Regions from separate parts of the Pseudomonas sp. PDM25 genome, predicted to be linked through region 3. Evidence: predicted binding sites of a transcription regulator. Region 3 holds the regulator's gene; each other region holds the start of a gene.
What was found. The regulator sigma-54, encoded in region 3, starts transcription at its own class of promoters, with help from an activator protein. The targets are predictions, from matches to a motif close to ANTGGCATNNANNTTGCTNT.

Region 1 (3,083 bases), on a different contig from region 3:
TCCGTTACCAGATGAAAGCCCCGGGGCCTCGCCCGCAGGGTAATCAGAGTCTGTTGCCACATACAGTTCTCCGCACGTTCGGGGCGCATTCTAGCGCGCTCTGGGAAAAAACAAAGGCCCTAATATTCCTTCTATCATGTAAGCCATTGGCCGCAGAAAAACGCCCGTCGTAAACGCCACTAAACGTGTACGAAAAAACCTTTCAGCAGTTCCTTCACTGACAAACTTCAGACAAAAAAATGCCCGGCAAGCCGGGCAAATTTTTTGTGCGCGTGCTTACAAGTTGTAGCCGCGTTCGTTGTGGAGTGCCAGATCGATGCCGACAGCCTCTTCTTCTTCGGTGATACGCAGCCCCATGACAGCGTCCAGCACCTTGAGAATGATGAAAGTGACGATCGCGGTGTAGATCACCGTGAAGCCCACGCCTTTGCACTGAATCCAGACTTGTGCGGCGATGTCGGTGACGGTGCCGAAGCCACCCAGCGACGGTGCAGCGAAGACACCGGTCAGGATCGCGCCGAGAATACCGCCGATACCGTGTACACCGAAGGCGTCCAGGGAGTCGTCATAGCCGAGTTTGCGTTTCAGGGTGGTGGCGCAGAAGAAGCACACCACGCCGGCTGCCAGACCGATGACCAGAGCCCCCATCGGGCCCACGGTGCCAGCGGCTGGAGTGATTGCAACCAGACCGGCCACAACACCCGAAGCAATACCCAAAGCACTTGGTTTGCCGTGCGTGATCCATTCGGCGAACATCCAGCCCAATGCAGCGGCGGCGGTTGCGATCTGGGTCACCAGCATCGCCATACCGGCAGTGCCGTTGGCCGCAGCAGCGGAACCGGCGTTGAAGCCGAACCAGCCGACCCACAGCATTGCAGCGCCCATCAGGGTGTAACCGAGGTTGTGCGGCGCCATCGGGGTAGTCGGGAAACCTTTGCGCTTGCCCAGTACCAGGCAGGCAATCAGACCGGCCACACCGGCGTTGATGTGCACCACGGTGCCACCGGCGAAGTCCAGCACGCCCCAGTCCCACAACAGGCCGCCGTTACCGGACCAGACCATGTGCGCGATTGGTGCATAAACCAGGGTGAACCAGACGCCCATGAAGATCAGCATGGCGGAGAACTTCATCCGCTCGGCGAAGGCACCGACGATCAGCGCGGGGGTAATGATGGCGAACGTCATCTGGAAGGTGACGAACACCGCTTCAGGGAACAACGCCGCAGGGCCGGTCAGGCTCGCTGGCGTAACACCGGCGAGGAATGCCTTGCCCATGCCACCGAAGAACGAGTTGAAGTTGATGACGCCCTGTTCCATGCCGGTGGTGTCGAACGCGACGCTGTAGCCATAAATGACCCACAGGATGCTGATCAGGCCGGTAATGGCGAAGCACTGCATCATCACGGAAAGAATGTTTTTGGAGCGAACCATGCCGCCGTAGAACAGCGCGAGACCGGGAATGGTCATGAACAGCACGAGGGCTGTCGAGGTCATCATCCAGGCAGTGTCGCCGGAGTTGAGGACTGGGGCCGCCACTTCGTCTGCCGCCATAGCCAAGCCGGGCATTACGAGGGACAACAGGGCTCCTAGCCCTGCGAATTTACGCAGAGTCATATTGTTTTCTCCTGGGGCGTTGGGTTTGTGGCGGCTTAGATTGCGTCGGTATCGGTTTCGCCGGTACGGATGCGAATCGCCTGTTCCAGATTGACCACGAAGATCTTGCCGTCACCGATCTTGCCGGTGTTGGCCGCCTTGGTTATCGCCTCGATAACCCGGTCAAGATCCTTGTCGTCAATGGCGACATCGATCTTCACCTTTGGCAGGAAATCGACCACATATTCCGCGCCGCGATACAGCTCGGTGTGACCCTTCTGCCGACCGAAGCCTTTGACTTCAGTAACGGTAATGCCCTGCACGCCGATCTCGGACAGCGACTCGCGTACGTCGTCCAGTTTGAACGGCTTGATGATGGCAGTGACTAGCTTCATGAAAACTCTCTCCCGAATTGGTGGACTTGCCCCAGGAAAACAAACCCGACTCAAGTCTAAGCGCAGTGCCTGGCTTTGTAACGCATCGTCGGCCTTACCTGCCCGTCCGACGCCTGCTAACCACTCCGCACGAAACACTTCCCCCGTTCCGCTTGGCGCACTGCATTCGTCACAGCGACTGCATCAGTGCATGGGTTACTACTGACTAAGCAGAAAGCTTGCCATCTCCACAAAACTCTCTGTTTTCAAGCCCTTGGCAGCAGATGCCAACCACTTCGCCGCAACTGCTGCCGCGTTACGCACAACAACAGTGCGATGCCGTCCGTCCGCATGCGCGAAAAGCGTGCACAGTCAGCGGTCGGGATTGACTATAGACACTGCGTGATACACTGCCCGCCATTGTTGACAGGACATTTCCCATGCTCGCACCCAAAGACTTCCTCGATGCCCTGAGCGGCACCGCCTCGCGCCTCTTCAGCGGCGACACCCCGCTGCCGAAAAGCGAAATCGAAAGCCAGTTCAAGGCTCTGTTGCAGAGCGGCTTCAGCAAGCTGGACCTGGTGAGCCGGGAAGAGTTTGATAGCCAGATGGTTGTGCTGGCACGGACCCGGGCACGGCTGGAAAGCCTTGAGGCGAAAGTCGCAGAGCTGGAAGCAAAGCTCAATCCACCTACCGAGTAACACCACAATCCCTGTGGGAGCGGGCTTGCCCGCGAATGGAGTCGCCTCGGTCTACCAGCCATCCCACACTGGACAGACCACCCCTGTAGGAGCTGCCGAAGGCTGCGATCTTTTGATCTTCGGCCCCGCCACCATCTCGGCAACGTCCTACAAAGATCACCACCGCCGTCCGATAGCGCCGTGACGCCCAGGTTCCTAAGCTCACCCTCAGCTGAATATTCAGCCCTGGGTTTGGCGACCTGGACAGCATCCGACGCACCGTGACCACGTTCGAACCAGGGAGCTATTCCCATCTCGAATTATGGCGGCTTTGCGTGGGAGACCTTCGGGTCTGCCGGTTTTTTCCGGATGCACCGGTTCGCCAACCCGCGCAAGCTGCCACCCTTTTCGTTTGGCGACGATTAGAGGCAGTTTC
Region 2 (3,083 bases), on a different contig from region 3:
ACAAGGGTCAGTTGGCCGATGACCGCGTGTACTTCATCGACGCTAACCTCGGCGAAGCGGAAAGTGACGGTCGAGTGGTTACGCCGCTGCATCTGGACGCCGAATGATGGGCGCGAAATGGCTGATGAGCCTGGCTCTGGCGATGATCGCCAGTCACGCCTCGGCAGCCGACACCCTGCGCTGCGGCAGTCAATTGGTCAGTGTCGGGGACAGGTCCAGCGAAGTGCTGCAGAAATGCGGAGAACCGGTCAGCCGTGATCTGCTGGGCTACAAGCGCAGCGCTAACCGACGAGAAGAATTTCAAGTCGAGGAATGGACCTACGGGCCCAACGGCGGGATGTATCAGTACCTGCGTTTTGAAGGTAATCGGTTGAAGCAGATCACCAGCAAGCGCGGTAACTGAATCCAGCACACATTACAATTCGAACACCGTCAATGTGGGAGCGGGCTTGCTCGCGAAAACGGCCTGACAGCCAACATTTATGTTGAATGTTAAGCCCCCTTCGCGAGCAAGCCCGCTCCCACATTTGGTTTTGCATCGCTCACAAATAGAACAGGCCCCTGACACGAATGTCCGGGGCCTGTAATGGCCACATCCTTATGGCCTTCGCATGAACTCTCCTGAGGCGGCAGACGTATTGCTCGGCCCGTCTGTCGCACCTTCTCCCAGTCCAGGCGAGAAGCTTTGCCTTACTCGGCTTTCAGGCCGTCAGCGGAAACCGCTTTGACGCCTTTGATTTTCTTGGCGATCGCCACGGCGGTGGCTTTCTGAGCGTCAGTCACCGCAACGGTGGACGACAGGGACACTACGCCTTTGTTGGTTTCGACTTTGATGTCGGTACCAGGAATGCCTTTCTCGGTCACCAGGTCGGCTTTGACTTTAGTGGTGATCCAGGTATCGGAAGTAGCTTCTTTGGCTTTGGTGACTTCACCCGCCGCCAGAGTCATCGGAGCCTGGGTGGTTTGAGTGGTCTGTGCAAATGCAGCGTTGGCCATGGTCAGGGTCAGCGCGGTAGCAGTAGCGGCAGCGATAGCGAACTTCTTCATACGAGTAACTCCTGTTTTTCATAAAGTCTGCTGCGTGTCTTGTCAGCAGGGTTACTGGAGATAGTGCGAACGTTGTGCCAACTTTGATAAAGCCAATAAATCCATATAAATCAATAGCTTACAAAAACACCTGATTTTCGGAATCATGCAAAATGCATGACTTCCAAATTATCGACATGCAAGTTGCGGGTTTTACCGCAGGCCTAAGGCCATGAATTATCGGAAGTTTTCTCAATGACTCGATTTTTCCCGAACGGCGAACAAAAAATGCCCCGTCAAACAGACGAGGCATCAGCTCAAGCCACCGGATTACGCGCCACTGCCGGGACAGCCTTTTGGTGCGAAGTCAGCGTTGACATTGCTGGCACACGTCCAGGCACCCGCCGTGTTCCCTGATGAGCGAGTCAGTGTGATGGTCTTGCCCAACACCGGTCCTGGGGCATTAACCAGCGTACAAGTGATCGTCCCGGCACCTGTCGAAGCTGTGCCTGAAGCCGCCAATGTGCAATTGGAGGTTGTCGCCGCCGCGTTACCTGCCACCAATAGCAATGTAGGGTCGGTGCCTTGGTTGATGATGTCTTCGAAAGGCACTTTCAACGCGCTGATCTCAGCCAGGCCGGCCGTCACTTTGGCCCGGGCCTGATACTTGGAGTACTGAGGCAGCGCAAACGTCGCCAGAATCCCGATGATCGCCACCACAATCAGCAGCTCGATAAGCGTAAAACCTTTTTGAGTCTTCATAGACAAGCTCCATGCATGAGTCGAAATCTCATGATCTGAACTAGCCGCAGCACAGCCCATGCCAAGCCCTTCGCCCCGTGTTGGTGGGGCGTGCGATCGACAAAAAACCTTTTCCTACCCCCAGAATCCGCACTATCTGACACTTTTTGTCACCTCAACGCCGCTGGTTTGGTTCCTCCGCTTGACTAGGCTATAACTCATGAACTGTCTGCGTCCGGTATCCCAATGAATGACATCGCCCTTAGCGGTCTGGCCAAGCAATTGGTCCTGGCCGAGCTGCTCACTGACAAAAGCGCGCAACAGGCGTATCAGCAAGCCCAACGCAACAAAATCTCCCTGGTCAGTTATCTAGTGCAGAACAAACTGGTGAAGAGTCGCCAGGTCGCCGAAATCGCTTCGGAACACTTCGGCATGGCCTTGCTCGACCTCAACTGTCTGGACAAGGAAACCCAACCCAAGGGGCTGGTCAGCGAGAAGCTGATTCGCCAGCACCACGCCCTGCCCCTCTGGCGGCGCGGCAACAAGTTGTTCGTGGGTGTTTCGGACCCGACCAATCATCAAGCCATCAATGACATCCAGTTCAGCACCGGGCTGAATACCGAAGCCATCCTGGTGGAGGACGACAAGCTCAGCGACGCCATCGAAAAATTCTTCGATACCCAAGGCACCGGCCTGGACGACATGGCCGATGTCGACCTCGATGGCGTGGACATCGAGTCGATCGATGACAACAAGCAGGATTCCATTGGCGGACAAGACGCCGATGACGCGCCGGTGGTGCGCTTCGTGCACAAGATGTTGCTGGACGCGATCAAAAGCGGCTCTTCCGACCTGCATTTCGAACCCTACGAAAAAACCTACCGTGTGCGGATGCGCACCGACGGTATTTTGCGTGAAGTCGCCAAGCCACCGATTCAACTGGCCAATCGCATCGCCGCGCGGCTGAAAGTCATGGCCAGCCTCGACATCTCCGAACGGCGCCGGCCCCAGGACGGGCGGATCAAGATGCGCCTGTCCAAGAGCAAATCCATCGACTTTCGGGTCAACACCCTACCGACCCTGTGGGGCGAGAAAGTGGTGATCCGGATCCTCGACCCGTCCAGCGCCCAAATGGGCATCGACGCCCTCGGCTATGAGCCCGACCAGAAAGAACTGTACATGGCCGCCCTCAAGCAGCCGCAGGGGATGATTCTGGTGACCGGGCCCACCGGCTCGGGCAAGACGGTGTCGCTCTACACCGGGCTGAACATTCTCAACACCGTGGACATCAACATCTCCACCGCCGAAGACCCGGT
Region 3 (3,083 bases):
ATACGGCAACCAGCGGTTGCGCCAGCTCAGTGTGGATTAACGCACGTTCGGCCAGTTCCGGCAGCAGACCGGCGGGCAGGTTGTCGATGCAGTAGTAGCCGTTGTCCTCGAGAACATCGAGTGCGGTACTTTTACCTGAGCCGGAGCGGCCACTGACGATGATCAAGCGCATGATTAATGACCGTTTTGCTCGTCCAGGACAACCTGATACAAGGCTTCATTGCTCGAGGCGCTGCGCAGTTTTTCGCGCACTTCCTTGCGGTCGAGCATGCTGGCGATCTGGCGCAGTAACTCCAGGTGCGCATCGGTAGCGGCTTGCGGGACCAGCAGAACGAACAGCAGGTCAACCGGGGCGCCGTCGATGGCGTCGAAATCGATGGGTGCATCAAGGTGCATCAGGGCACTGATGGGCGAGGTGCAGCCCTTCAGGCGGCAATGGGGAATGGCGATGCCGTTGCCAAAACCGGTTGAGCCGAGCTTTTCACGGGCAATCAGAGCCTCGAAGACATCTTGCATCTCCAGATCCGGCACTTCTTTGTGGATAAGGTTGGCAATTTGCTCAAGGGCTTTCTTTTTACTGCCGCCCGGCACGTTCACGAGGGAACGGCCGGGGGTCAGGATGCTTTCAAGTCGGATCATGGGTTGGGAGTGTTAACGACCGGTCGCGCCCTGGAGGAGGCTTTGGGTCTTTTCCTTATGCTTTTTGAGTTGTTTATCCAGCTTGTCGGTCAGTGCGTCGATCGCCGCGTACATATCGGTATGCTCCGCGTTTGCGACCACTTCATTGCCGGGAATATGCAGCGTGGCTTCGATTTTCTGCTTGAGCTTTTCGACCGTCATCGTGACCTGCACGTTGGTGATCTTGTCGAAATGCCTCTCTAATCGTTCGAGTTTTTCGCCGATGTAGGTGCGAAGAGGTTCGGTCACTTCCAGTTGGTGTCCACTGATGTTGACTTGCATACAGCTTCTCCTTCGTTGCCAGTGCATAAAGCGGCAGGCAGAAATGCCTGCCACTGGAACGCTGTGGCGTGGCTCTACATCAACCGCTTGCGTTCGCTCGAAGGCGCGATCCCGAGGGATTCGCGGTACTTGGCGACGGTGCGGCGAGCCACCTGAATGCCTTGTGCCTCCAGTAAACCAGCGATCTTGCTGTCACTCAACGGCTTTTTCTGATTTTCCGCGGCAACCAGTTTTTTGATGATCGCGCGGATCGCCGTGGATGAGCATTCCCCGCCCTCGGAGGTGCTGACGTGGCTGGAAAAAAAGTATTTCAGTTCATATATGCCCCGTGGGGTATGCATGAATTTCTGCGTGGTCACCCGTGAAATCGTCGACTCGTGCATGCCCACCGCTTCAGCGATGTCATGCAGGACCAGCGGTTTCATGGCTTCGTCGCCGTATTCAAGAAAACCACGCTGATGCTCGACGATCTGAGTGGCTACTTTCATCAGGGTTTCGTTGCGGCTTTGCAGGCTCTTGATGAACCAGCGGGCCTCTTGCAACTGATTGCGCATGAAGGTGTTGTCGGCGCTGGTGTCGGCGCGGCGCACGAAACCGGCGTATTGAGCGTTGACCCGCAGTCGTGGCACGGATTCCTGGTTCAGCTCCACCAGCCAGCGCTCGTTGTCCTTGCGTACGATCACGTCGGGAACGACGTATTCGGCTTCGCTGGACTCGATTTGCGAGCCTGGGCGCGGGTTGAGGCTCTGCACCAGTTCAATCACTTGGCGCAGTTCGTCTTCCTTGAGCTTCATGCGACGCATCAGCTGGCTGTAATCGCGGCTGCCGAGCAGGTCGATGTAATCGGTGACCAGGCGTTTGGCCTCGACCAGCCAAGGCGTCTTGGCGGGTAGCTGGCGCAATTGCAGCAGCAGGCATTCGCCCAGGTTGCGGGCGCCGATGCCAGCGGGTTCGAATTGCTGGATGCGGTGCAGGACGGCTTCGATTTCGTCCAGTTCGATGTCCAGTTCCGGGTCGAAGGCTTCGAGAATCTCCTCGAGGGTTTCGTCCAGATAGCCCTGATTGTTGATGCAGTCGATCAGGGTCACGGCGATCAGGCGATCGGTGTCGGACATCGGGGCCAGGTTCAGTTGCCACAGCAGGTGGCTTTGCAGGCTTTCGCCGGCCGATGTCCGGGTGGTGAAGTCCCACTCGTCGTCATCGTTGCTTGGCAGGCTGCTGGCGCTGGTCTGGTAGACGTCTTCCCACGCGGTATCGACGGGCAGTTCGTTGGGGATGCGCTCGTTCCAGTCGCCTTCCTCGAGGTTATCAACCGTCGGGGCGGTTTCCTGGTAGGAAGGTTCCTGAATGTCGGTGTTGGGTTGCTGTTCGGCTTTGTCGGCCAAGGGGTCGGCGTTATCGAAGTCGTCGCCTTCTTCCTGGCGTTCGAGCATCGGATTGGACTCCAGGGCCTCCTGGATTTCCTGTTGCAGGTCCAGGGTCGACAATTGGAGCAGGCGGATGGCCTGTTGCAGCTGCGGTGTCATCGTCAGCTGCTGGCCCATTCTCAAGACTAGCGATGGTTTCATGGCAGGGGCTTAACACCTTATTCGCCGGCGCACATGCGCCATCCACTACAGGGCGCCGGAGCGCCAACATAAGCAAATTATATGCCCGAAACTGCAGCGTTTGCCTAGAGCGCTGTAACAATAAAAAAATGTTGATTTTTTATCGAGACGAGCGCCCGGGCAACCAGCCAGACACCTCAGTGCTTACAGGCGGAACTCATGGCCCAGATACACTTCCTTGACCAGGTCGTTGGCCAGGATGGTGGCAGAGTCACCTTCGGCGATCAGCTGGCCATCGTTGACGATGTAGGCGGTTTCGCAGATATCCAGGGTTTCACGGACGTTGTGGTCAGTGATCAGCACACCAATGCCCTTGGCCTTGAGGTGATAGATGATTTGCTTGATGTCGCCCACCGAAATCGGGTCCACGCCGGCGAACGGTTCGTCGAGCAGGATGAATTTCGGGTTGGTAGCCAGTGCCCGGGCGATTTCCACACGGCGGCGTTCACCACCGGACAGGCTCATCCCGAGGTTGTCGCGGATGTGGCTGATGTGGAATTCCTGTAGCAGGCTTTC
Region 4 (3,083 bases), on a different contig from region 3:
AAAACTTACGCCCACAAAAAAGGCCTCCGAAGGAGGCCTCTTTTTTGTCACGCCGCTTGCGCAGGCGCTACCGGATCAGCAGCTGTAGTACAGCTCGTATTCCAGTGGGTGTACGAAGGTACGTACTTTGATTTCTTCTTCGCTTTTCAGAGCGATGTAAGCGTCGATGAAGTCGTCGCTGAAAACGCCGCCTTTGGTCAGGAACGCACGACCTTTGTCCAGCTCTTCCAGGGCTTCTTTCAGGCTGCCGCAAACTTGTGGGATCTCTTTCGCCTCTTCAGGCGGCAGGTCATACAGGTTTTTGTCAGCAGCATCGCCGGGGTGGATCTTGTTCTGGATACCGTCCAGGCCAGCCATCAACAGTGCAGCGAAGCCCAGGTACGGGTTGGCTGCTGGATCCGGGAAGCGGGCTTCGATACGGCGAGCGCGAGGGCTGGACACGTAAGGAATACGGATCGAAGCGGAACGGTTACGAGCCGAGTAGGCCAGCATTACCGGAGCTTCGAAACCTGGGACCAGACGCTTGTAGGAGTTGGTCGACGGGTTGGTGAAGCCGTTCAGCGCTTTACCGTGCTTGATGATGCCGCCGATGAAGAACAGGGCGGTGTCGGACAGGCCGGCATAGCCTTCGCCAGCGAAGGTGTTCTTGCCATCTTTGGCGATGGACAGGTGAACGTGCATACCCGAACCGTTGTCGCCGTACAGAGGCTTAGGCATGAAGGTCGCGGTGCGGCCGTATGCATCAGCAACGTTGTGTACGCAGTACTTCAGGGTCTGAACTTCGTCAGCCTTGGCCACCAGGGTGTTGAACTTCACACCGATTTCGTTCTGGCCGGCAGTCGCCACTTCGTGGTGGTGAACTTCGATGACCAGGCCCATTTCTTCCATGGCGTTGCACATGGAGGTACGGATTTCGTGGTCGTGGTCGAACGGAGGAACCGGGAAGTAGCCGCCTTTGACGCCTGGACGGTGGCCTTTGTTGCCGCCTTCCACGTCCTGGTCGGACATCCACGAACCTTGTTCGGAGTAGATCTTGAACATGGAACCGGAGATGTCGGACTTGAACTTCACTTCGTCGAAGATGAAGAATTCAGGCTCTGGACCCACAAATACGGTGTCGCCGATACCGGTCGACTTCAGGTATTCCTCGGCACGCTTGGCGATCGCACGTGGGTCACGGTCGTAGCCTTGCATGGTCGAAGGCTCGATCACGTCGCAAACCAGGATCAGGGTTGGCTCTTCGGTGAACGGGTCGAGAACGGCAGTGCTGTCGTCCGGCATCAGGATCATGTCGGAGGCTTCGATGCCTTTCCAGCCAGCGATGGAGGAACCGTCGAACATTTTGCCTTCTTCGAAGAAAGCTTCATCCAGCGCGTCGCGAGCCGGCATGGTCACGTGGTGCTGAGTGCCTTTGGTGTCCGTGAAGCGCAGATCAATCCACTTGACGTCATGATCTTTGATGAGTTGAACCGACTTCGACATAGTGTCCTCCGGGTGGCTTCGGGCTTAGTAGTGGATGCCCTTAGAATGTGGGTGATGCCGGCGCGAATACTCTGCCAAGGCAACCTGCCTCACAAGGGAGCAAATTGCATGCCAGTGCCCCACCATGGGTTTTTTGCCCCAATTTCACGCTTATAAAGGTGCAAAGCGCAGCAAAGCTGGAAATAGCGCCCCGTAATGTAGCGTCAAATTCAGCAAATGACCTGTTTTGGTGCGCGAAAAACCTTCTGCACATTAACTGGTTAAACCTTGAGCAATTTCCGCTATAATCCGCGCCCCCCTTTTTCGGCTGGCCCAGCGCGCGCTGTTTTCATGAAACTAATCGTAAAAGTCTTCCCCGAGATCACCATCAAGAGCCGCCCGGTACGGATGCGTTTCATCCGCCAGTTGGCCAAAAACATCCGTACCGTGCTCCGCGACCTGGACCCGGCCGTGGTGGTGAACGGTGTGTGGGACAATCTCGAGCTGGAAACCCGCGTCAGCGAGCCCAAAGCCCTGAAGGAGATGACCGAGCGCCTGAGCTGCATGCCGGGCATCGCGCATTTCCTGCAAGTCGACGAATACCCGCTGGGCGACTTCGACGACATCGTCGCCAAGTGCAAGCAGCACTTTGGTGATGCGTTGGCCGGGAAGATTTTTTCGGTGCGCTGCAAGCGTGCCGGCAAGCATGAATTCAGTTCGATGGACGTCGAGAAATACGTCGGCAGCCAACTGCGTCGTCAGTGCGGCGCCGCCGGAATCTCGCTGAAAGAGCCGGAAATCGAAGTTCGCCTCGAAATTCGCGACAAACGGTTGTTCGTGATCCACAACCAGCACAACAGCATCGGCGGTTATCCGCTGGGTGCCCTGGAACAGACACTTGTGCTGATGTCCGGCGGCTTCGATTCCACTGTTGCTGCTTACCAGATCATGCGCCGTGGCCTGATGAGCCATTTCTGCTTCTTCAATCTGGGCGGACGAGCCCATGAACTGGGCGTTATGGAAGTCGCGCACTTCATCTGGAAGAAGTACGGCAGCTCCCAACGCGTGTTATTTGTCAGTGTGCCGTTCGAGGAAGTACTGGGAGAAATTCTCGGGAAAGTCGATAACAGTCATATGGGCGTAGTTTTGAAGCGTATGATGTTGCGCGCTGCTTCCCGTATTGCCGATCGGCTGGAGATCGAAGCGCTGGTCACCGGCGAAGCGATTTCCCAGGTGTCGAGCCAGACGCTGCCGAACCTGTCCGTGATCGACTGCGTGACCGACAAGCTGGTCTTGCGTCCGCTGATCGCCAGTCACAAGCAGGACATCATCGACCTGGCCAACGAAATCGGGACTGCCGACTTCGCCAAGCACATGCCGGAATACTGTGGGGTCATCTCGGTGAACCCCAAGACCCACGCCAAGCGTCCACGCGTGGAGTACGAAGAACAACAGTTCGACATGGCAGTACTTGAGCGTGCGCTTGAGAACGCCAAACTGGTGCCGATCGATCGCGTGATCGACGAATTGGGCCAGGACTTGCAGATCGAAGAAGTCAGTGAAGCGCTGGCTGGTCAGATCGTCATCGACATCCGTCATCCGGATGCCGCTGAAGACGACCC

Region 1: a site for sigma-54 is predicted at 2,195-2,214, ahead of glnK (P-II family nitrogen regulator). Genes of this name have one in related genera too.
Region 2: a site for sigma-54 is predicted at 1,835-1,854, ahead of KW848_RS16530 (pilin). Genes of this name have one in related genera too.
Region 4: a site for sigma-54 is predicted at 1,579-1,598, ahead of glnA (glutamate--ammonia ligase). Genes of this name have one in related genera too.

What each region holds. Positions count from the first base shown of each region.
Region 1 covers NZ_JAHUWL010000004.1:205,139-208,221, reverse strand. The annotation lists gene KW848_RS09095 (secondary thiamine-phosphate synthase enzyme YjbQ) at 1-62, opposite strand, end outside; gene KW848_RS09090 (ammonium transporter) at 277-1,614, opposite strand; gene glnK (P-II family nitrogen regulator) at 1,650-1,988, opposite strand; gene KW848_RS09080 (accessory factor UbiK family protein) at 2,408-2,668, shown strand.
Region 2 covers NZ_JAHUWL010000008.1:41,081-44,163, forward strand. The annotation lists gene KW848_RS16515 (DUF748 domain-containing protein) at 1-107, shown strand, start outside; gene KW848_RS16520 (DUF2845 domain-containing protein) at 107-403, shown strand; gene KW848_RS16525 (BON domain-containing protein) at 691-1,047, opposite strand; gene KW848_RS16530 (pilin) at 1,357-1,788, opposite strand; gene pilB (type IV-A pilus assembly ATPase PilB) at 2,014-3,083, shown strand, end outside.
Region 3 covers NZ_JAHUWL010000012.1:22,464-25,546, reverse strand. The annotation lists gene rapZ (RNase adapter RapZ) at 1-172, opposite strand, end outside; gene ptsN (PTS IIA-like nitrogen regulatory protein PtsN) at 175-639, opposite strand; gene hpf (ribosome hibernation-promoting factor, HPF/YfiA family) at 652-960, opposite strand; gene KW848_RS21920 (RNA polymerase factor sigma-54) at 1,035-2,528, opposite strand; gene lptB (LPS export ABC transporter ATP-binding protein) at 2,712-3,083, opposite strand, start outside.
Region 4 covers NZ_JAHUWL010000005.1:197,387-200,469, forward strand. The annotation lists gene glnA (glutamate--ammonia ligase) at 76-1,482, opposite strand; gene thiI (tRNA uracil 4-sulfurtransferase ThiI) at 1,813-3,083, shown strand, end outside.